DNA from 3 places in the Streptomyces sp. NPDC041814 genome. Region 2 is predicted to be linked to each of the others. Evidence: predicted binding sites of a transcription regulator. Region 2 holds the regulator's gene; each other region holds the start of a gene.
What was found. Region 2 encodes HrcA, which represses chaperone genes, less so after heat shock. Its sites were predicted from a motif close to TTNGCACTCNGNNNNNCNGAGTGCNAA; they were not measured.
Positions count from the first base shown of each region.

Region 1 (6,879 bases), on a different contig from region 2:
GGAGCTGTCCAAGCGCGGCCTGAAGGTCGAGGGCTGACCGGATGAAAGCCCGCACCCGCGCCGCCGCGATCCTGCTGACCCCGTTCTTCGTCCTGTTCACCGCCGTGATGCTGATCCCGATCGGTTACGCGGTCTGGCTCAGCCTCTTCACCGAACAGCAGTCGGGGCTCGGCTTCGGCGGCTCCGAGACGGTCTTCACCGGGCTCGGCAACTACACGGCGGCGCTGGGTGACCGGGTCTTCCGCGACGGCTTCCTCGTCCTCCTCGGCTACTGCGCCGTCTACATCCCGCTGATGGTCGGCGGCGCCCTCGGGCTCGCCCTGCTGCTCGACTCGGCGCTCGCCCGCGCCCGGCGCTTCTTCCAGCTCGCGCTGTTCCTGCCGCACGCCGTGCCCGGCATCATCGCCGCGATGATCTGGCTGTACCTCTACACGCCGGGCCTCAGCCCCGTCGTCTCCGCGATGCACTCCGGCGGCATCGGCTTCGACTTCTTCTCGCCGGGCGGCGCGCTGCCCTCCGTCGTGAACATCGCGCTGTGGGAATGGCTCGGCTACAACATGGTGATCTTCTACGCCGCCCTCCAGGCCATCGACCGCTCGGTGCTCGAAGCGGCCACGGTGGACGGGGCGAGCGGCGGGCGCATCGCGTTCAGCATCAAGCTCCCGCTGATCCGGTCCTCGGTCGTGATGGTCGTGCTCTTCACGATCATCGGCTCGCTCCAGCTCTTCACCGAGCCGCTGATCCTCAACACCGGCTCCGGGTCCGCCGTCTCCTCCTCCTGGACACCGAACATGTACGCCTACACCGCGGCCTTCGCCCGTAACGACTTCGGACTCGCGGCCGCCGCCTCCGTACTCCTGGCGCTCACCGCCGCGCTGCTGTCCTTCGTCGTCACCCGCCTCACCGGCCGGAAGGGCGCGCACGCATGAGCACCACGACCCGCAAGAACCCCTGGCTGTCCAAGGCGGCCGTCAACGGAGCGCTGCTCCTGGCCGTCCTCTACATGCTCTTCCCGCTCGTCTGGCTGGTCACCGCCGCCACCAAGGACACCGGCTCGCTGCTCGCCGGGGACACCTTCTCCTTCAAGGGCTTCGACCTCTCGAAGAACCTCTCCGACATCGCCTCGTACGGGGACGGCGTCTACTTCCGGTGGTACGGAAACAGCCTGCTGTACGCGGGAGTGGGCGCCGCGGTCTGCTCGCTGATCTGCGTCGCGGCCGGGTACGCCTTCGACAAGTACGAGTTCCGGGGCAAGGAGAAGCTGTTCGGGCTCGTCCTGCTCGGGGTGCTCGTGCCCACGACCGCCCTGGCCCTGCCGATGTACCTGCTGGCCAGCAAGCTCGGCCTCGTCAACACGTACTGGTCGGTGCTCATCCCCGTCCTGGTGAACCCGTTCGGCGTCTATCTCGCCCGGGTGTTCTCCGCCGGGTACATCCCGGGCGAGGCGCTGGAGGCCGCGCGCATCGACGGGGCGGGCGAGCTGCGCACCTTCTTCTCCATCGGGCTGCCGATGATGATGCCGGGGTTCGTCACCGTCTTCCTCTTCCAGTTCACCGCGATCTGGAACAACTTCTTCCTTCCGCTGGTGATGCTCTCCGACCGCGAGCTCTTCCCGCTGAGCCTCGGCCTGTACTCCTGGAACACCAACACCCACAGCGAGCCGGGCTTCTACCCGCTCGTCGTCACCGGGTCCCTGCTCGCCGTCATCCCGCTGATCGTCGCCTTCGTCGCGCTGCAACGGCACTGGAAGGCCGGACTCACCGCCGGCAGCGTCAAGTAGCCCCCACCACGAGGGAGTCGTCCACCATGCAGTCCACCACCGATCCCCGGCCGTCCGTCCTGCTCGCGATGGGCCCGGGCATCCACGAGCGCCTCTTCGAGCCGCGCCACCGCGACCGGCTCGCCGCCCTCGCCCGTACGGACCCTGCTCTCGTCGCCCACGACCTGGCCGCCCCGGACCCCCGCGTCGCCGCCGCCCTCGCCGAGGCCGAGGTCCTGTTCACCTGCTGGGGCGCCACCCCGCTCACCGCCCCGGTCCTCGCCGCCGCGCCCCGGCTCAAGGCGGTCGTCCACGCGGCCGGCTCCGTCAAGCACCACATCACCGACGCCTGCTGGGAGCGCGGCCTCGCCGTCTCATCGGCGGCCGGGGCCAACGCCCTGCCCGTGGCCGAATACACCCTGGCCACGATCCTGCTGGCCAACAAGCGCGTCCCGCACTCCGCCCACGTCTACCGCGAGGTCCGCGCCGACCACGACTGGCGCGCCGAGCTGGACGGGGCCGGCAACTACCGCCGCACGGTGGGCATCGTCGGGGCCTCCCGCATCGGCCGCCGCGTCATCGAGCTGCTCCGCCCCTTCGACCTGGCGGTCCTGCTGTACGACCCCTTCGTCACCGCGGCCGAGGCGGCGCGCCTGGGCGTCGAGCCGGTCCCCCTGGACGAGCTGTGCGCCCGCGCCGACGTCGTATCCGTGCACGCCCCCCAGCTCCCCGAGACCCACCGCATGATCGGCGCCCGCCAGCTGGCGCTGATGCGGACCGGCTCGACGCTGATCAACACGGCCCGGGGCTCCCTGATCGACGAGGCGGCCCTGCTGCGGGAGCTGGTCCCGGGCCGCCTGCACGCCGTACTCGACGTGACGGACCCCGAACTGCCGCCCGCCGGCTCCCCGTTGTACGACCTGCCGAACGTCCTCCTGACCCCGCACGTGGCGGGCTCCCTCGGCAACGAGCTGCACCGCATGACGGACCACGCGCTGGACGAGTTGGAGCGGTACGCGCAGGGGCGTCCGTTCGCGGACCCGGTGCACCCGTCGGCACTGGACCGGTCGGCGTGAAATCCAGCCCCTCCGGCGCTTGAGGAGCGGAGGTCCGGGGGCAGTGCCCCCGAACAGCGCAAAGGCCCGGCCCCCGCAGGGGACCGGGCCTTCCTGGCTACACGCTAGTGCGAGTGGCCGTGGCCGTGCCCGGCCTCCGGCTCTTCCTCGGCCGGCTTCTCGACGACCAGGGTCTCGGTCGTGAGCAGCAGCGACGCGATGGACGCGGCGTTCTCCAGGGCGGAGCGGGTGACCTTGACCGGGTCGATGACGCCGGCCTTCACCAGGTCGCCGTACTCGCCGGTCGCGGCGTTGAAGCCCTGGCCCTTGTCGAGCTCGGCGACCTTCGAGGTGATGACGTAGCCCTCGAGGCCGGCGTTCTCGGCGATCCAGCGCAGCGGCTCGACGGCGGCGCGGCGGACGACCGCGACACCCGTGGCCTCGTCGCCGGTCTTGCCGAGGTTGCCCTCAAGGACCTTGACGGCGTGGACGATGGCGGAGCCACCACCGGAGACGATGCCCTCCTCGACCGCGGCGCGGGTCGCGGAGATGGCGTCCTCCAGACGGTGCTTCTTCTCCTTGAGCTCGACCTCGGTGGCGGCACCGACGCGGATCACGCAGACCCCGCCGGCCAGCTTCGCCAGGCGCTCCTGGAGCTTCTCGCGGTCCCAGTCGGAGTCCGTGGCCTCGATCTCGGCCTTGATCTGGTTGACGCGGCCGGCGACCTCGTCGGACTTGCCGCCACCGTCGACGATGGTGGTGTCGTCCTTGGTGACGGTCACGCGGCGGGCGGTGCCCAGCACGTCCAGACCGGCCTGGTCGAGCTTGAGGCCGACCTCCTCGGCGATGACGGTCGCACCGGTGAGGGTGGCGATGTCGCCGAGCATGGCCTTGCGGCGGTCACCGAAGCCGGGCGCCTTGACGGCGACGGCGTTGAACGTGCCGCGGATCTTGTTGACGACCAGGGTCGACAGGGCCTCGCCCTCGACGTCCTCGGCGATGATCAGGAGCGGCTTGGAGCCACCGGCCTGGATGACCTTCTCCAGGAGCGGCAGCAGCTCCTGGATCGAGCCGATCTTGCCCTGGTGGATCAGGATGTACGGGTCGTCGAGGACGGCCTCCATACGCTCCTGGTCGGTCACCATGTACGGGGACAGGTAGCCCTTGTCGAAGGCCATGCCCTCGGTGAAGTCGAGGTCCAGGCCGAAGGTGTTGGACTCCTCGACGGTGATGACACCGTCCTTGCCGACCTTGTCCATCGCGTCCGCGATGAGCTCGCCGACCTGCGGGTCCTGCGCGGAGAGCGCGGCGACGGCGGCGATGTCGGACTTGTCGTCGATCGGGCGGGCGGTCGCGAGGAGCTCCTCGGACACGGCCTTGACCGCGGCGTCGATGCCCTTCTTCAGGGCGGCCGGGGAGGCGCCGGCGGCGACGTTGCGCAGACCCTCGCGAACGAGCGCCTGGGCGAGGACGGTGGCGGTGGTGGTGCCGTCACCCGCGACGTCGTTCGTCTTGGTGGCGACCTCCTTCACCAGCTGGGCACCGAGGTTCTCGTACGGGTCGTCCAGCTCGACCTCGCGCGCGATGGTGACACCGTCGTTGGTGATGGTGGGGGCACCGAACTTCTTGTCGATGACGACGTTGCGGCCCTTGGGGCCGATCGTCACCTTGACCGTGTCGGCAAGCTTGTTGACGCCGCGCTCAAGGGCGCGACGGGCGTCCTCGTCGAACTTCAGGATCTTCGCCATGGAGCTGAACTGTTCCTCTCAAAACAAAGAACTGCGCCCCTGCCGCCCGGCTGGTTAGGTCGCAGGGGGCCAGGGGCGCAGAACAGAAGCAAACGTGGGTGAATTACTTCTCGATGATCGCGAGGACGTCGCGCGCCGAGAGGACGAGGTACTCCTCGCCGTTGTACTTCACCTCGGTGCCGCCGTACTTGCTGTACAGCACGACATCGCCGGTCTTGACGTCGAGCGGCAGGCGCTCGCCGTTCTCGAAGCGGCCCGGGCCCACGGCCAGGACGACGCCCTCCTGGGGCTTCTCCTTGGCGGTGTCCGGGATAACCAGGCCGGAGGCCGTGGTCTGCTCGGCGTCGAGCGGCTGGACCACGATGCGGTCCTCGAGCGGCTTGATCGCAACCTTGGAGCTGGCGGTCGACACGATCCGGTCTCCCCCTTCGGAGATCTCACGGGGTTTAACAGTCTTTGGGGTGGCGACCAGGTGGGCCCGTCGTCGCGGGTGCCGGACCTGCCGGTCGCACAGTACTGCTGGCACTCTCCAGTGGGGAGTGCCAGCACTGAGACTATGGCCGCGATTAGCACTCGGTCAAGCGGAGTGCCAATTCACGCCCCTCGTGGCGTACCCGGGGACCGTACGGCTGCGGCCGGGCAACGTTCCGGACACCGTAGGGACAACGCCCGGGCCGTCCGGACCGTTCCGGTGGACGGTGGCGGCATGCGCATACGAACCTCCGGCCGCCCGGCCCCCTCGCGCCCCGGTCCGGTGCTGACCGGCTGCCTCGACGCGGTGCTCGGCCTGCTGCTCATCGCACTGGAGACGTTGCTCAGCGGGATCGTCCTCTGGGTGTACACGGGCTCCGACCCCCGGCCGCCGAACCCGGACACGGCGGAGGCCGGACCGCCCGGGATGGACTGGTCCGGCACTCTCGTCCTGGCCGCCGTCACGGCGGCGGCCTGCCTGATCGGCGTGGTGCTGCTGCGCCACGGGCTGCCCATCGCGGGGGTCGTCCAGCTGATCGGCGCGGGCCTGCTGCTGGTCCTCACGCTGACGGCCTGGCACAGCGCCCACGAGGACGCGCACCGGGAGCCCGCGGCCGCCCGCGCGTACGCCGCTTCCTATACGTAGTCCTCCAGGCGGGCCACGGAGTAGCCCTGGTCCGTGATGACCTTCATGACGGACCGGACCAGGTCGGGCATGCTCCCCTTCCAGTCCTCCTTGCCGCGGAAGTGCGTGAGGATGATGTCGCCGGGGTGCAGCTTCCGGTCCTCCCCGCGCCACTCCATGTGGTCGGGGAACGCCTCCGCCTCCCACAGCGGCACGGCGGTGATGCCGCAGGACTTGGCGACCTTCAGCGTGTCGGCGTTGTAGTTGCCGTACGGCGGCCGGAAGAGCCGGGGCCGCTTGCCGAACTGCTCCTGCAGGATGTCCTGCTGGTCGCAGATCTCGCGCTTCTGCTCGTCGTGGGAGAGGCCCGGCAGGTAGCGGTGGTTGAGGGTGTGGTTGCCGAGCACGGTCCCGCGCGACTGGGCGTCCTTGAAGTACGTGTAGTCGTCGCGCACCAGGTAGTCGGTGAGGAAGGCGCTGTACGGGATGTTCAGCTCCGACATCATCTTCAGCAGCTCGGGGTCCTTGTCGTCCCCGTCGTCCATGGTCAGGAAGACGACCTTGTCCGTGGTGGGGACCCGGGTGAAGACCGGCGGCAGCGAGTCGTCCTGGCCCGAGACCTCGAAGCCCTTGCGGGTCGTGAGGTGCGGCTTCTTCGCGGGCGGCACGGGCGCCGCGAGCGGCGTGCTCGCCAGGCCCCACTTCTTGGCGGCGACCGCGCGGGCGGCCTGGGCCAGCCTGGCCCGCTCCGCCTGCGCCGCGCGGGTGCCGAGCGCCCCGGCCGCCGGTTCCGCCTGGGGGCCCGCCTGGCCGGCCTGGCCGGCCTGGAGCTTCGCGCTCCGGGCGGCGGTGCCCGAGTCCTCCCCGGCCGCACAGCCGGACGCGGCGGCCGCGACCAGGAGCGCGGCGAGTACCGCGTAACCCGGTCCGCGCCGCAGGCGGTCCCGCCCTCGCTGCCGTACGCCCCTCACCGCACCCGTTTCACGCCCATTCATGGCCAATTTGTCCTTTTGTCGTACTGGCTGCATGGCGCCGGATCCTGCCAGTACGTGACGGGGCATCGGCTCCGACACCGCCGCCGGGCGCGTGCGGTCCCCCGGGTGGCTCATACCGGGGCAGCCGAAAGGACTTCAGCGGTGGGCGCCGCCGCTCCGCGCGACCGGCGGGGGCGGTGCGCTCATCCCGGCCAGCGTCCGCACGATCCAGCGCCGGTGCCAGAAC
Region 1 is NZ_JBVJAM010000006.1:200,328-207,206, reverse strand. It holds gene ACZ6C6_RS17700 (ABC transporter substrate-binding protein) at 1-37, shown strand, start outside; gene ACZ6C6_RS17695 (carbohydrate ABC transporter permease) at 42-929, shown strand; gene ACZ6C6_RS17690 (carbohydrate ABC transporter permease) at 926-1,780, shown strand; gene ACZ6C6_RS17685 (hydroxyacid dehydrogenase) at 1,807-2,835, shown strand; gene groL (chaperonin GroEL) at 2,940-4,562, opposite strand; gene groES (co-chaperone GroES) at 4,666-4,974, opposite strand; gene ACZ6C6_RS17670 (DUF6234 family protein) at 5,269-5,679, shown strand; gene ACZ6C6_RS17665 (polysaccharide deacetylase family protein) at 5,670-6,653, opposite strand; gene ACZ6C6_RS17660 (hypothetical protein) at 6,789-6,879, opposite strand, start outside.
Region 1: a site for HrcA is predicted at 5,129-5,155, ahead of groES (co-chaperone GroES). Genes of this name have one in related genera too.

Region 2 (6,879 bases):
GCGATCCGGGACTCCTTGGAACCGGGCACCAGATGGTCGACCAGCACCCCGAGGCGGGCGTCCGGCGCGGGCGCGAACTCCCGGACGATCGCCGGCAGGTCGTCGATGCCCTCCAGGTACTCCACGACCACGCCCTCGATGCGCAGGTCGTCGCCCCAGACCCGCTCGACCAGCTCCGCGTCGTGCCGCCCCTCCACGTAGATCCGCCCGGCCCGCGCCACCCGCGCCCGCGCCCCGGGCACCGCCACCGAACCGGAGGCCGTACGCGTGGGCCGCACCGGGCCCCCGGCCGACGGGCGGACCAGCGTGACGACCCGGCCGTCGAGCAGGAAGCCGCGCGGCGTCATCGGGAAGACCCGGTGCTTGCCGAACCGGTCCTCCAGGGTCACCGTCGGCCCCTCGGCGGTCTTCTCGCACCGGATGACCGCGCCGCAGAAACCGGTGACGGCCTCCTCCACGACCAGATCGGTCTCGGCGGGCACCTCCGGGGCGGGGGCGGACTTCTTCCACGGCGGGGTCAGATCGGGCTGGTAGCTGCGCATCGCACGACGATAAGCGGGGAAGACCCACGACACGCCGAACCGGGTGGCCGTCCGGCCGCCCCTCTTCCCGGCCGGGACGCGGTCGGACCCCACCGCCCCCACGACGCGCTACGACACCCCGAACCGCCCCGCCAGCGCCTCCCGCTGGGCCCGGACGAAGGCCGCGTCCACCACCGCCCCGTGCCCCGGCACGTACAGCGCGTCGTCCCCGCCCAGCTCCAGCAGCCGGTCCAGCGCGGCCGGCCAGCGCGCCGGAGCGGCGTCCGGGCCCGCCTGCGGCTCGCCCGACTCCTCGACCAGGTCCCCGCAGAACACCAGCGCCGGGGAGCCCGGGACCAGCACCGCCAGGTCGTGGCCGCTGTGCGCCGCGCCCATGTTCACCAGGACCGCCTCCCGGCCGCCGCCCAGATCCACCGTCAGCTCCCCGCGCACCTCGTGGCGCGGGGCCACCAGCAGATCGGCGGACCCGGCCGCGTCCGCCTCGGGCAGCCCCTGCGCCACCGCGTCCGCGTACAGCTCGGCGGCCCCGCGCCGCAGCAGCTCCGCCGTGCCCTCGGAGCCGTACACCTGTGCCCCGGCGAACGCGGCCGTGCCCAGCACATGGTCGAAATGGGGGTGGCTGAGTGCGATGTGCGTCACCCTCCGGCCGAGCAGCGCCTCGGCCTGGGTGCGCAGTTCCACCCCCTCGCGCAGTGACGAACCGGTGTCGCAGAGCAGCGCGCCGTGCGGGCCCGCCACCAGCAGGGCCGTCGCGTCCCAGACCGGAAGGCGCCGGCGGCCGGTTCCGTGACCCAGCCGCTCCCATCCGAAGTCTTCCCAAGAGACATCCATGCGGCGACGCTATCGGCAGCGACCTGCGCGGTCGGGTGGCACCGTGGCCGGTCGCCCTTGCTAGGGCACCACCCCGTCGCCGTACACTGGCCGGGGATCGCTGGCACTCGTACGCACAGAGTGCCAGGAGGAATCCCGGGAACGGCCCGGGAGCCACCGACGTGGAGAGCTGGAGGTGTGCGCGCGATGCTCAGCGAACGCAGACTCGAAGTGCTGCGCGCGATCGTCCAGGACTACGTCGGGACCGAGGAGCCCGTCGGCTCCAAGGCGCTCACGGAGCGGCACAAGCTGGGGGTCTCCCCGGCGACCGTCCGCAACGACATGGCGGTGCTGGAGGAGGAGGGCTTCATCGCCCAGCCGCACACCAGCGCCGGGCGTATCCCGACGGACAAGGGCTACCGGCTCTTCGTGGACAAGCTGGCGGGCGTCAAGCCCCTCTCCTCGCCCGAGCGCCGCGCCATTCAGAACTTCCTCGACGGCGCGGTCGACCTGGACGACGTCGTGGGCCGCACCGTGCGGCTGCTCGCGCAGCTGACCCGGCAGGTCGCCGTCGTGCAGTACCCCTCGCTGACCCGTTCGACGGTGCGGCACGTGGAGCTGCTGTCCCTGGCCCCGGCGCGGCTGATGCTCGTGCTGATCACGGACACCGGCCGGGTCGAGCAGCGGCTGGTGGACTGCCCGGCGCCGTTCGGCGAGACCTCGCTCGCCGATCTGCGGGCCCGGCTCAACAGCCGGGTGGTGGGGCGCCGGTTCGCCGATGTCCCGCAGTTGGTGCAGGACCTGCCGGAATCCTTCGAGAGCGAGGACCGGGGAACCGTGTCCACCGTCCTCTCGATCCTGCTCGAAACCCTCGTCGAGGAGACGGAGGAGCGGCTGATGATCGGCGGCACCTCCAACCTCACCCGCTTCGGACACGACTTCCCTGTGATGATCCGGCCGGTGCTCGAAGCACTGGAGGAGCAGGTCGTGCTGCTGAAGCTGCTCGGCGAGGCCAAGGACTCGGGCATGACCGTACGCATCGGGCACGAGAACGCCCACGAGGGGCTCAACTCCACGTCCGTCGTCGCGGTCGGCTACGGTTCGGGCGACGAGGCAGTCGCCAAACTCGGCGTGGTCGGACCGACCCGCATGGACTACCCCGGAACGATGGGAGCGGTACGCGCAGTGGCACGTTACGTCGGACAGATCCTGGCGGAGTCGTAAGTGGCCACGGACTACTACGCCGTACTCGGCGTGCGCCGCGACGCTTCCCAGGACGAGATCAAGAAGGCATTCCGGAGGCTCGCCCGCGAGCTGCACCCGGACGTCAACCCCGATCCGAAGACCCAGGAGCGGTTCAAGGAGATCAACGCCGCTTACGAGGTCCTGTCGGACGCGCAGAAGAAGCAGGTCTACGACCTCGGCGGGGACCCGCTCTCGCAGTCCGGCGGCGCCGGCGCGGGCGGCTTCGGCCAGGGCGGCTTCGGCAACTTCTCCGACATCATGGACGCGTTCTTCGGTACGTCGTCGCAGCGCGGGCCCCGTTCGCGCACCCGGCGCGGCCAGGACGCCATGATCCGGCTGGAGATCGACCTCACCGAGGCGGCCTTCGGCACCACCAAGGACATCCAGGTCGACACCGCCGTCGTCTGCACCACGTGCAGCGGCGAGGGCGCGGCCCCCGGCACCTCGGCGCAGACCTGCGACATGTGCCGCGGCCGCGGTGAGGTCTCCCAGGTCACCCGGTCCTTCCTCGGCCAGGTCATGACCTCGCGGCCCTGCCCCCAGTGCCAGGGCTTCGGTACGGTCGTGCCGACCCCGTGCCCGGAGTGCGCCGGCGACGGCCGCATCCGCTCGCGGCGCACGCTGACCGTGAAGATCCCCGCCGGTGTCGACAACGGCACCCGCATCCAGCTCGCGGGCGAGGGCGAGGTCGGCCCGGGCGGCGGCCCCGCCGGGGACCTCTACGTCGAGATCCACGAGCTGCCGCACGCGGTGTTCCAGCGCCGCGGCGACGACCTGCACTGCACGGTGACCATCCCCATGACGGCGGCGTCCCTCGGCACCAAGGTGCCGCTGGAGACGCTGGACGGCCTGGAGGAGGTCGACATCCGGCCGGGTACCCAGTCAGGCCAGTCCGTCCCGCTGCACGGGCGCGGCATCACCCACCTGCGGGGCGGCGGACGCGGCGACCTCATCGTGCACGTCGAGGTGACCACCCCGGTCAAGCTCGACCCCGAGCAGGAACGCCTGCTGCGCGAACTGGCCAAGCTGCGCGGCGAGGAGCGGCCCACCGGGCAGTTCCAGCCGGGCCAGCAGGGCCTGTTCTCCCGCCTGAAGGACGCCTTCAACGGCCGCTGACGGCTCGCGCACACGGTACGGACCCGGGCTCCGGGTCCGTACCGCGCTCCGCCCGGCCCCGTCGCGGGGCGGGCATCACGGGACAGGCAGGACATGACACGATGCGGTCATGCCCTCCGCGCTGACCGCTCTCTGCCGGTATCCCCTCGTGCAGGCCCCCATGGCCGGCGGTCCGTCCTGCCCGCAGCTCGCCGCCGCCGTCTCCGAGGCCGGCGCGCTCGGCTTCCTGGCCGCCGGCTACAAGACGGCGGACGCCCTGCGCGACGAGATCCGGCAGGTGCGCGCCCTGACCGGGCAGCCCTTCGGCGTCAACCTCTTCATGCCGCAGTGCGAACCGGCGGACCCCGCCGCGCTGGCGGACTACCGCCGTCGGCTCGCGAGCGAGGCCACCGGTTACGAGACCGCCCTCGGCGACCCGGACGTCCCCGGCGACGACGGCTACGAGGACAAGCTCGCCGTGCTCCTCGACGCCCCGGTCCCGGTCGTCTCCTTCACCTTCGGCTGCCCCTCGCGCGACACGCTCGACGCCTTCGCGGCCGCCGGTACGTACACCGTCGTCACCGTCACCTCGCCGGAGGAGGCCCAGGCCGCCGAGTGGGCCGGGGCCGACGCCGTCTGCGCCCAGGGCACCGAGGCGGGCGGCCACCGCTCCACGTTCCACGACGACCCGGCGACCGAGGACGGCGGGACCGGGCTGCTGAGCCTGGTCGCCCAGGTCCGCGAGACCGTGCAGATACCAGTCGTGGCCGCCGGGGGCCTGATGCGCGGCGCCCAGATCGCCGCCGTCCTCGCGGCGGGCGCCGACGCCGCCCAGCTCGGCACCGCCTTCCTGGCCTGCCCGGAGTCCGGCGCCCACGTCCTGCACAAACAGGCCCTGACCAACCCGCTGTTCGTCCGGACCACCCTGACCAGGGCCTTCTCCGGGCGCCCGGCCCGCGGCCTGGTCAACCGCTTCGTGCGCGAGCACGGCCCGTACGCCCCCGCCGCCTACCCCCAGGTCCACCACATGACCTCCGTGCTGCGCAAGGCCGCCGCCCGCGTCGGGGACGCCCAGGGCATGGCGCTCTGGGCGGGGCAGGGCCACCGCATGGCCCGCGAGCTGCCCGCCGGCCGGCTGGTCCGGCTGCTCGCCGAGGAACTGGACGCCGCACGGACGGCAGTGAGCACAAGGAGCGCACAGTGACGGCACCCGTCTTCGTCGTCGGACACCTGCCGGACGCACCCGAGTTCGTCCTCGACGGGCCCGAGGGACGCCATGCCGTCTCCGTGAAGCGCCTGCGCAGCGGCGAGGAGGTGGTCCTCACGGACGGCCGCGGCCGGTGGGCCCAGGGGGTCGTGCGCGCCGCCGAGGGCAAGGACCGGCTGGTCGTCGGCGACCTGGCCGAGGTCCACGAGGAGCCGCGCCCCGCGCTGCGGATCACCGTCGTCCAGGCCCTGCCCAAGGGGGACCGGGGCGAGGTCGCGGTGGAGACGATGACGGAGACCGGCGTCGACGCGGTCGTCCCGTGGCAGGCGGCGCGCTGCATCACCCAGTGGAAGGGCGACCGCGGCCTCAAGTCCCTGGCCAAATGGCGTGCCACGGCCCGGGAGGCCGGCAAGCAGTCGCGCCGGGTGCTCTTCCCGGACGTGGCGGACCTGGCCACCACCAAGCAGGTCGCGGGCCTGCTGGCCGCGGCGGACTTCGCGGCCGTGCTGCACGAGGACCGCGACTACCCGAGCGAACCGCTGGCCACCGCCGCCCTGCCCGACGAGGGCGAGATCGTGCTGGTCGTCGGCCCCGAGGGCGGTGTGTCGCCGGACGAGCTGACCGCGTTCGCCGACGCCGGGGCCCGCACCTGCCGCCTCGGCCCCACGGTCCTGCGCACCTCGACGGCGGGCACCGCGGCCACCGCGCTGCTCCTGGGACGCACGGGGCGCTGGTCGTAAACCGTCCCCGATGGGGTGGTTGTGCCCGGAAGCGGTCTACCGCGTCGTCAGACGGGGTGGGAAGCTGCCCGTATGGGGACATCAAGGGCACGGGGCCATCATGCGGCCCGTCGTTTTCCGGCCGCGCTCTGCCTCGCCGCGGCCGCCGTCGCCGGGCTCACCGCCTGTGAACCGGGCGACGCCACCGGCGCGTTGAACACCGCGTCCGTCGCCTTCACCACGGACCGGACCGCCACCCGCGCCCTGGAGCACGAGGGCGTCCAGGTGCGCTGGCTGACCTGCACGGCCGCCCTCGACGGAGGCGGCGCCGCCCGCTCGACGGCGCCCACCGCCACGCGCCGGGCGGCCGAGGTCCACTGCGACGGCAAGACGAGGTCCGGCGGCGACATCGCGCTGGACGGGCAGGTGACCTACGCGGTCGAAGGCCGGTGCGTACGCGGCGACATGACCGCCAGGACCGGTGGGCGCGCCGTCTTCCGGGCCACCCTGCTCGGCGACTGCACCGCCGCCCCGGCCACGACCGCGCCGCCCGCCGGAGCCCCGGGCCCGGGCAACGGCCCGACGGCCACCGTGACGGTGACCGTCACCGCTTATGCCGGCAAGTAGCGTCGCGACCGCGGCGGTTGACGGGCGACCCGGTGCGCAGGCCCCCGGGGGCACCGGCGCCGGCGCATGACGTACTCCGGCCAACCCCGTGCCACCAGGCACACCAGCGGCCTAGGGTGATCGTGTGACACAGCCTTCCTACCTCCGGTACCCCCATGTCCAGGGTGATCTGATCGCCTTCACCGCCGAGGACGACGTCTGGCTCGCCCCGCTCGACGGTGGCCGGGCGTGGCGGGTCAGCGCAGACAACCGACCCGTCACCCAGCCGCGCATATCTTCCGACGGCACCCTCGTCGCCTGGACGTCCACCCGCGACGGCGCGCCCGAGGTGCACATCGCCCCCGCCGACGGCGGGCCCTCCCGGCGGCTCACGTACTGGGGCGACGCCCGCACCACCGTGCGCGGCTGGACCCCCGAAGGCGACGTACTGGTCACCAGCACCCAGGGCCAGGTCTCGCTGCGCCGCAGCTGGGCCCGGGCCGTCCCGGTCGACGGCGGTCCCGCGCGGACCCTCCCGTACGGCCCCGTCGGCTCCCTCGCGTACGGACCCGGCGGACGCGTCCTGCTGCTCTCGGCCACCATGGGCCGCGAGGCCGCCAGTTGGAAGCGCTACCGGGGCGGCACGGCCGGCAAG
Region 2 is NZ_JBVJAM010000001.1:770,719-777,597, reverse strand. It holds gene ACZ6C6_RS03545 (DUF3097 domain-containing protein) at 1-542, opposite strand, end outside; gene ACZ6C6_RS03540 (MBL fold metallo-hydrolase) at 651-1,373, opposite strand; gene hrcA (heat-inducible transcriptional repressor HrcA) at 1,560-2,576, shown strand; gene dnaJ (molecular chaperone DnaJ) at 2,577-3,713, shown strand; gene ACZ6C6_RS03525 (nitronate monooxygenase) at 3,823-4,896, shown strand; gene ACZ6C6_RS03520 (16S rRNA (uracil(1498)-N(3))-methyltransferase) at 4,893-5,639, shown strand; gene ACZ6C6_RS03515 (hypothetical protein) at 5,712-6,245, shown strand; gene ACZ6C6_RS03510 (S41 family peptidase) at 6,370-6,879, shown strand, end outside.

Region 3 (6,879 bases), on a different contig from region 2:
AGGAATCCGGCGTCGGCGCCCAGGCCGTGGACCCCGACGCGGGTGCGGCCGGTGCCGCCCAGGATCTCCGTGCAGCAGCCGATGAAGGCGTCCGCCCAGCGGCGGGTCAGGAAGGCGGCGCGGTCGGCGCCGAGGATGCCGCGCAGCAGCTGCTCGGCGATGTCGTCGGGCAGCAGCCGGAAGTAGTCGACGGGCGCCCACGGGGTGTGCGAGAAGTGGCCGATCCGCAGGTCGGGGCGGAGCTCGCGGAGCATGCCGGGGACCAGCGAGAGGTGGTAGTCCTGCACGAGGACGGCCGCGCCCTCGCCCGCCTCCTGGGCCAGCGCCTCGGCGAAGGCCCGGTTGTACGTCTCGAAGGACACCCACTGCCTGCGGAACTCCGCGTCGAAGACGGGCTCGACGGGCGTCTGGTACAGCATGTGGTGGACGAACCACAGCACGGAGTTGGCGATGCCGTTGTACGCGTCGGCGTGCACCCCGGCGTCGATGTCGAGCATCCGGACCCCCGGCTCGCCGACCCCCCGGCGCACCGCCTCGCGGTCGCCGTCGCCGAGGGCGGCGCAGACCCACATCTTGTCGTCCACGGCGCTGAGGCCGGAGACGAGCCCGCCCCCGCCCCGTTTCGCTTCGAGGGTGCCGTCGTCGCCCACGGCGTACGAGACGGGGCCGCGGTTGGACGCGACGAGAACCTGGGCAGCGGGCTGGGGGGCGTGCTCGGAGACCATGGCCGGAATCTAGCCCGAACCCGATCCGCCCAAACGTACGAAGTCGGACGGCGTGGGGTCGTGATCAGGCCGCGCGGCGTGCCACGTACTCCTCGATCTCGCACATGGGCGGCCTCTCCTGGGTGTCGACGGGGTAGGTGCGCGGAACGAACCCGTCCGGCCCGCGTTCGAACTGGGTGAGCGTGGGGCGCACCAGATGGCCCCGGGAGAGCCGCACCTGCGCGGTGCGGTAGATCGCGGCGGCCATCCGGCCGAGCGCCTGGCCGTCCTGGTGGCGGTGGACGCGGACGCCGACGTCCACCTGGGCGAGGGCGTCGAGGCCCACGGTGTGCAGCGCGTCCACGAGCAGGCCGAGCTCGACCCCGTATCCGACCGGGAACGGCAGCCGCTCCAGGAGCGAGCGGCGGACGGCGTACTCGCCGCCCAGCGGCTGGACGAAGCCCGCGAGGAGCGGCCAGTGCAGATTGAGCAGGGGCCGGGCCACCAGTTCGGTGACGCGGCCGCCCTGGCCGGGCAGCTCGCCGAGCGGCCGGTCGTACATCGCCTTGACGAACTGCACCTCGGGGTGTGCGAGCAGCGGGCCGACGATGCCGGAGACGAAGTCGGCCGAGAAGTCCTTCAGGTCCGCGTCGACGAAGCACAGGATGTCGCCGCTGGTCACCAGGAGCGACCGCCACAGCACCTCGCCCTTGCCGGGGACGGCGGGGAGGCGGGGCAGGATCGCGTCGCGGTGGACGACCCGGGCGCCCGCGCGGCGGGCGACCTCGGCGGTGGCGTCCGTGGAGCCCGAGTCGATCACGACGAGCTCGTCCACCAGCGGAATGCGTTCCATCAGCTCCCGCCGGATCGTCGCGACGATGTCGCCGACGGTCGCGGCCTCATTGAGGGCCGGTAGAATGACGCTCACGCCCGTACCGTTCGCGGCGGTCCGCACGCTCGCCGGCGGGTGGTCGGCGGCCGACCAGGAACGCCTGGTCAGCCAGCGTTCGACCTCTTCGAGCACGGTCGATACTCCCTGTATGTGATCCATCTCGCGGTACGGACGGCTATCTCACCCGTCCGGTCCTTCGGTTACAGTCTTGAACAACGCGGACGGCCATCGCATGCCGGGGTCGGTCCGCCGACAAACGCACGGATCCATGATCCGTCGCCACAGCGCTCATCCAGAGGGACAGAGGGAACGGCCCGTTGAAGTCCCGGCAACCCTCCTGCCGACCGCGAGGTCAGGTGGGGAAGGTGCCAATTCCGTCTCGCGGCGAAAAGCGCCGTGAGGAAGATGAGGAGAAAGGGCCTCGCCATCATGGCTGTTGAAACCGTCGCAGCAAGCACCGAATCTTCCGTGGACCTCGGTCCCGCCGCGGCTCTTTCCTGCCGCGAGTGCGGTGAACGATTCGCACTCGGTCCCATTTTCGCCTGTGCGTCCTGTTTCGGGCCGCTCGAAGTGGCGTACGACCTGCCGAGCGGCTCCTCCGACGAGCTGAAGAAGCGCATCGAGGCCGGCCCGAACAACATCTGGCGTTACGCGCCGCTGCTGCCGGTGCCCGCCGACGTGGCCGACAAGCCCAATCTCAACCCCGGCTTCACCAAGCTGGTCAAGGCCGACAACCTCGCCCGCGAGCTGGGCGTGACCGGCGGCCTGTACGTGAAGGACGACTCCGGCAACCCGACGCACTCCTTCAAGGACCGCGTCGTCGCCATCGCCGTCGAGGCCGCCCGCGCCTTCGGCTTCACCACGCTCTCCTGCTCCTCGACCGGCAACCTCGCCGGCGCGGTCGGCGCCGCCGCGTCCCGCGCCGGTCTGCGGTCCTGCGTGTTCATCCCGCACGACCTGGAGCAGGGCAAGGTCGTCATGGCCGCGGTCTACGGCGGTGAGCTGGTCGGCATCGAGGGCAACTACGACGACGTCAACCGCTTCTGCTCCGAGCTCATCGGCGACCCGCTGGGCGAGGGCTGGGGGTTCGTCAACGTCAACCTGCGTCCCTACTACGGCGAGGGCTCCAAGACGCTCGCGTACGAGATCTGCGAGCAGCTCGGCTGGCAGCTGCCCGACCAGATCGTCATCCCGATCGCGTCCGGTTCGCAGCTCACGAAGATCGACAAGGGCCTCCAGGAGCTGATCAAGCTCGGCCTGGTCGAGGACAAGCCGTACAAGATCTTCGGCGCCCAGGCCGAGGGCTGCTCCCCGGTCTCCACCGCCTTCAAGGCCGGTCACGACGTGGTGCGCCCGCAGAAGCCGAACACGATCGCCAAGTCCCTCGCGATCGGCAACCCGGCCGACGGCCCGTACGTCCTGGACATCGCCCGCCGCACCGGTGGCGCGGTCGAGGACGTCAACGACGAGCAGGTCGTGGACGCGATCAAGCTGCTGGCCCGTACCGAGGGCATCTTCGCCGAGACCGCGGGCGGGGTGACGGTCGGCGTGACGAAGAAGCTGATCGAGGCCGGCCTGCTCGACCCGGCGCTCACCACCGTCGTCCTGAACACGGGCGACGGCCTCAAGACGCTGGACGCGGTGGCCGACACCTCGCAGGCGACTGCCACGATCCGCCCGAGCCTGGACGCCTTCCGCGCCGCCGGACTCGCCACCAGCTGACCACCCGAGACACCAGGAAGGCACCGCCATGAGCGTCAAGGTCCGCATTCCCACCATCCTCCGCACCTACACCGGCGGCCAGGCCGAGGTTCCGGCCGAGGGCGCGACCCTCTCCGAGGTCATCGCCTCGCTGGAGAAGGACCACCCGGGCATCGCCGCCCGCGTGCTGGACGACCAGGGCAAGCTGCGCCGCTTCGTCAACGTGTACGTCAACGACGACGACGTGCGCTTTGAAGGCGGCCTCGACGCGGCGACCCCGGACGGTGCCGGCGTCTCGATCATCCCCGCCGTGGCCGGCGGCTGCTGAGTCCAAGGCTCCGTTGCGTCACCGTAATTGCCCCCTCCGCGAGAGAAGCGGAGGGGGCAATTCTGCATGGTTGAGCGGGGTAGAGTGTGGGAAGTCCCCTTCGCTGCCCGTGCCCCTCGCATATGAGAATGCGCCGCGCCACGATCAGAAGCAGCCAATGTGCCTGCGCCTCTTGCGCCTTAAGTCGCCTTTGTCGGGCCCGACTTGCCCTGCAAACCTATGAATTCCTCGTATTCGGGCGATCGGCGCTGCGCAGAATTGTCGTCCGATTGACCTGTTGCACAGGGCAGTTGGGCAGATACATTCAGCCGCGGTCGACGCGCTTCGGCGCACACACGTTACAGGGGAGTTAGGCATGGCTCAGGGCACCGTCAAGTGGTTCAACGCGGAGAAGGGGTACGGCTTCATCGCGGTCGACGGTGGTGCGGATGTATTCGTCCACTACAGCGCGATCCAGATGGACGGGTACCGCACCCTCGAAGAAGGTCAGCGGGTCGAGTTCGAGATCTCGCAGGGCCAGAAGGGGCCGCAGGCGGACATGGTCAAGCTCGCCGTCGGCTGAAGCGCGGCACGGCACGTCGGCCGCGACGCCACGCACGTACGAGGGGTCCGTACCTAGGGGTACGGGCCCTTCGTCGTGCCGGGAGCGTGCCGGGGGCGGTCGGGGGTTGTCCACGCTCCGGCCGGAGGCGCTTGCGCCCTCCCGTCGCCCGGCCACCACCCCTCAAGGAGCCTTCGGCGCTTGCACTCGACGGGGTCGAGTGCTAATCATTGGCTTAGCACTCTCCAGGTGAGAGTGACAGAATTTGGACCGGGCCGGTGAGGCCCGCACGCCAGGCGGGGAAGGAACCGCAGGGCACGCAGGCCGTCCGTCGCGGGCGCCACTCGGTCCGGAGCAATCCACCCCTGTCCGGGAGGACCACTTCACATGGCCAAGATCATCGCGTTCGACGAGGAGGCCCGGCGCGGTCTCGAGCGCGGCATGAACCAGCTCGCCGACGCCGTCAAGGTCACCCTTGGCCCCAAGGGTCGCAACGTCGTCCTCGAGAAGAAGTGGGGCGCCCCCACGATCACCAACGATGGCGTGTCCATCGCCAAGGAGATCGAGCTGGAGGACCCGTACGAGAAGATCGGTGCGGAGCTGGTCAAGGAGGTCGCCAAGAAGACGGACGACGTCGCCGGCGACGGTACGACCACCGCCACCGTTCTCGCTCAGGCGCTCGTTCGCGAGGGTCTGCGCAACGTGGCCGCGGGTGCGAACCCGATGGCTCTCAAGCGGGGCATCGAGAAGGCCGTCGAGGCCGTCTCCGCCGCCCTCCTGGAGCAGGCCAAGGACGTGGAGACCAAGGAGCAGATCGCTTCGACCGCCTCCATCTCCGCCGCCGACACCCAGATCGGCGAGCTCATCGCCGAGGCCATGGACAAGGTCGGCAAGGAAGGCGTCATCACCGTCGAGGAGTCCCAGACCTTCGGTCTGGAGCTGGAGCTCACCGAGGGTATGCGCTTCGACAAGGGCTACATCTCGGCGTACTTCGCCACCGACATGGAGCGCATGGAGTCGTCCCTGGACGACCCGTACATCCTGATCGTCAACTCCAAGGTCAGCAACGTGAAGGACCTCCTTCCGCTGCTGGAGAAGGTCATGCAGTCCGGCAAGCCGCTGCTGATCATCGCCGAGGACGTCGAGGGCGAGGCCCTGTCGACCCTGGTCGTCAACAAGATCCGCGGCACCTTCAAGTCCGTCGCCGTCAAGGCCCCGGGCTTCGGCGACCGCCGCAAGGCCATGCTCGGTGACATCGCCATCCTCACGGGCGGCACCGTCATCTCCGAGGAGGTCGGCCTCAAGCTGGAGAACGCCGGTCTCGACCTGCTCGGCCGCGCCCGCAAGGTCGTCATCACCAAGGACGAGACGACGATCGTCGACGGCGCCGGTGACAGCGACCAGGTCCAGGGCCGCGTCAACCAGATCCGTGCCGAGATCGAGAACTCCGACTCGGACTACGACCGCGAGAAGCTCCAGGAGCGCCTGGCGAAGCTGGCCGGCGGCGTGGCCGTCATCAAGGCCGGTGCCGCCACCGAGGTCGAGCTCAAGGAGCGCAAGCACCGCATCGAGGACGCGGTGCGCAACGCCAAGGCCGCCGTCGAGGAGGGCATCGTCGCCGGTGGTGGCGTGGCTCTGCTCCAGGCCTCGGCCGTCTTCGAGAAGCTGGAGCTCTCGGGTGACGAGGCGACCGGCGCCAACGCCGTGAAGCTCGCCCTGGAGGCCCCGCTCAAGCAGATCGCCGTCAACGGTGGTCTTGAGGGCGGCGTCGTCGTGGAGAAGGTCCGCAACCTGCCGATCGGTCACGGCCTCAACGCCGCGACCGGCGACTACGTCGACATGATCGCCGAGGGCATCCTCGACCCGGCGAAGGTCACGCGCTCCGCGCTGCAGAACGCCGCGTCGATCGCCGCGCTGTTCCTCACCACCGAGGCCGTCATCGCCGACAAGCCGGAGAAGGCCGCCGCGGCCGCTCCGGGCGGCATGCCGGGCGGTGACATGGACTTCTGATCCTGACGGATCGGTAGTTCCAGCAGTACCAAGACACCGGCCCCCGGGGATTCGTCCCCGGGGGCCGGTGTCGTTGTGTGCACGCGTGTTCCGTCGTGTGTACGCGCACGGGCTCAGCCCGCGTCGAGGCCGTCCACGAGACGGGTGAGGAAGCGGTCGAACATGGCGTCCGGGGTGACCGGCCGTCCGGCCGTCGCCAGTGCCTCCGCCAGCTCCGGATGATCGCCGTCCGCCGCGACCTCCGCCAGATACAGCGCCTCGGCGGCCGCCCGCCCGGGCTCCCGGGCCGCCCGCGCCTGGCCGACCTCGTAGGCCACATGGGCCGCCACGAAGGACGTGAGCTGGGCGAAGATCTCCAGCCGGGCCGCCCCGTCGAGCCCGATGGGCCGCAGCGCCGCGAGGGCGTGCTCCACGAAGGCGAGCGTGCGGGGGCCCAGGGTGCGGCGGGCCTGCACGGCGGCGGGCAGCCAGGGGTGGCGGAGCATGTTCGCGCGCTGGTGGCGGCCGAGGGTCTTGAGGTCGGCGCGCCAGTCGCCGGTGAGCGGTCCGGACGTGGGCAGCTCGCCGGAGACGTGGTCGATCATCAGGTCGAGCAGCGTCTCCTTGTCGGGCGCGTAGCTGTACAGCGACATGACGCCCGCGCCCACCTCGGCGGCGACCCGCCGCATGGTGACCGCGTCGATCCCCTCGGCATCCGCGACGG
Region 3 is NZ_JBVJAM010000010.1:116,956-123,834, forward strand. It holds gene ACZ6C6_RS24725 (alpha,alpha-trehalose-phosphate synthase (UDP-forming)) at 1-725, opposite strand, end outside; gene ACZ6C6_RS24730 (glucosyl-3-phosphoglycerate synthase) at 790-1,728, opposite strand; SAM riboswitch class I at 1,882-2,008, shown strand; gene thrC (threonine synthase) at 2,026-3,318, shown strand; gene ACZ6C6_RS24740 (MoaD/ThiS family protein) at 3,347-3,625, shown strand; gene ACZ6C6_RS24745 (cold-shock protein) at 3,981-4,187, shown strand; gene groL (chaperonin GroEL) at 4,554-6,176, shown strand; gene ACZ6C6_RS24755 (TetR/AcrR family transcriptional regulator) at 6,290-6,879, opposite strand, start outside.
Region 3: a site for HrcA is predicted at 4,367-4,393, ahead of groL (chaperonin GroEL). Genes of this name have one in related genera too.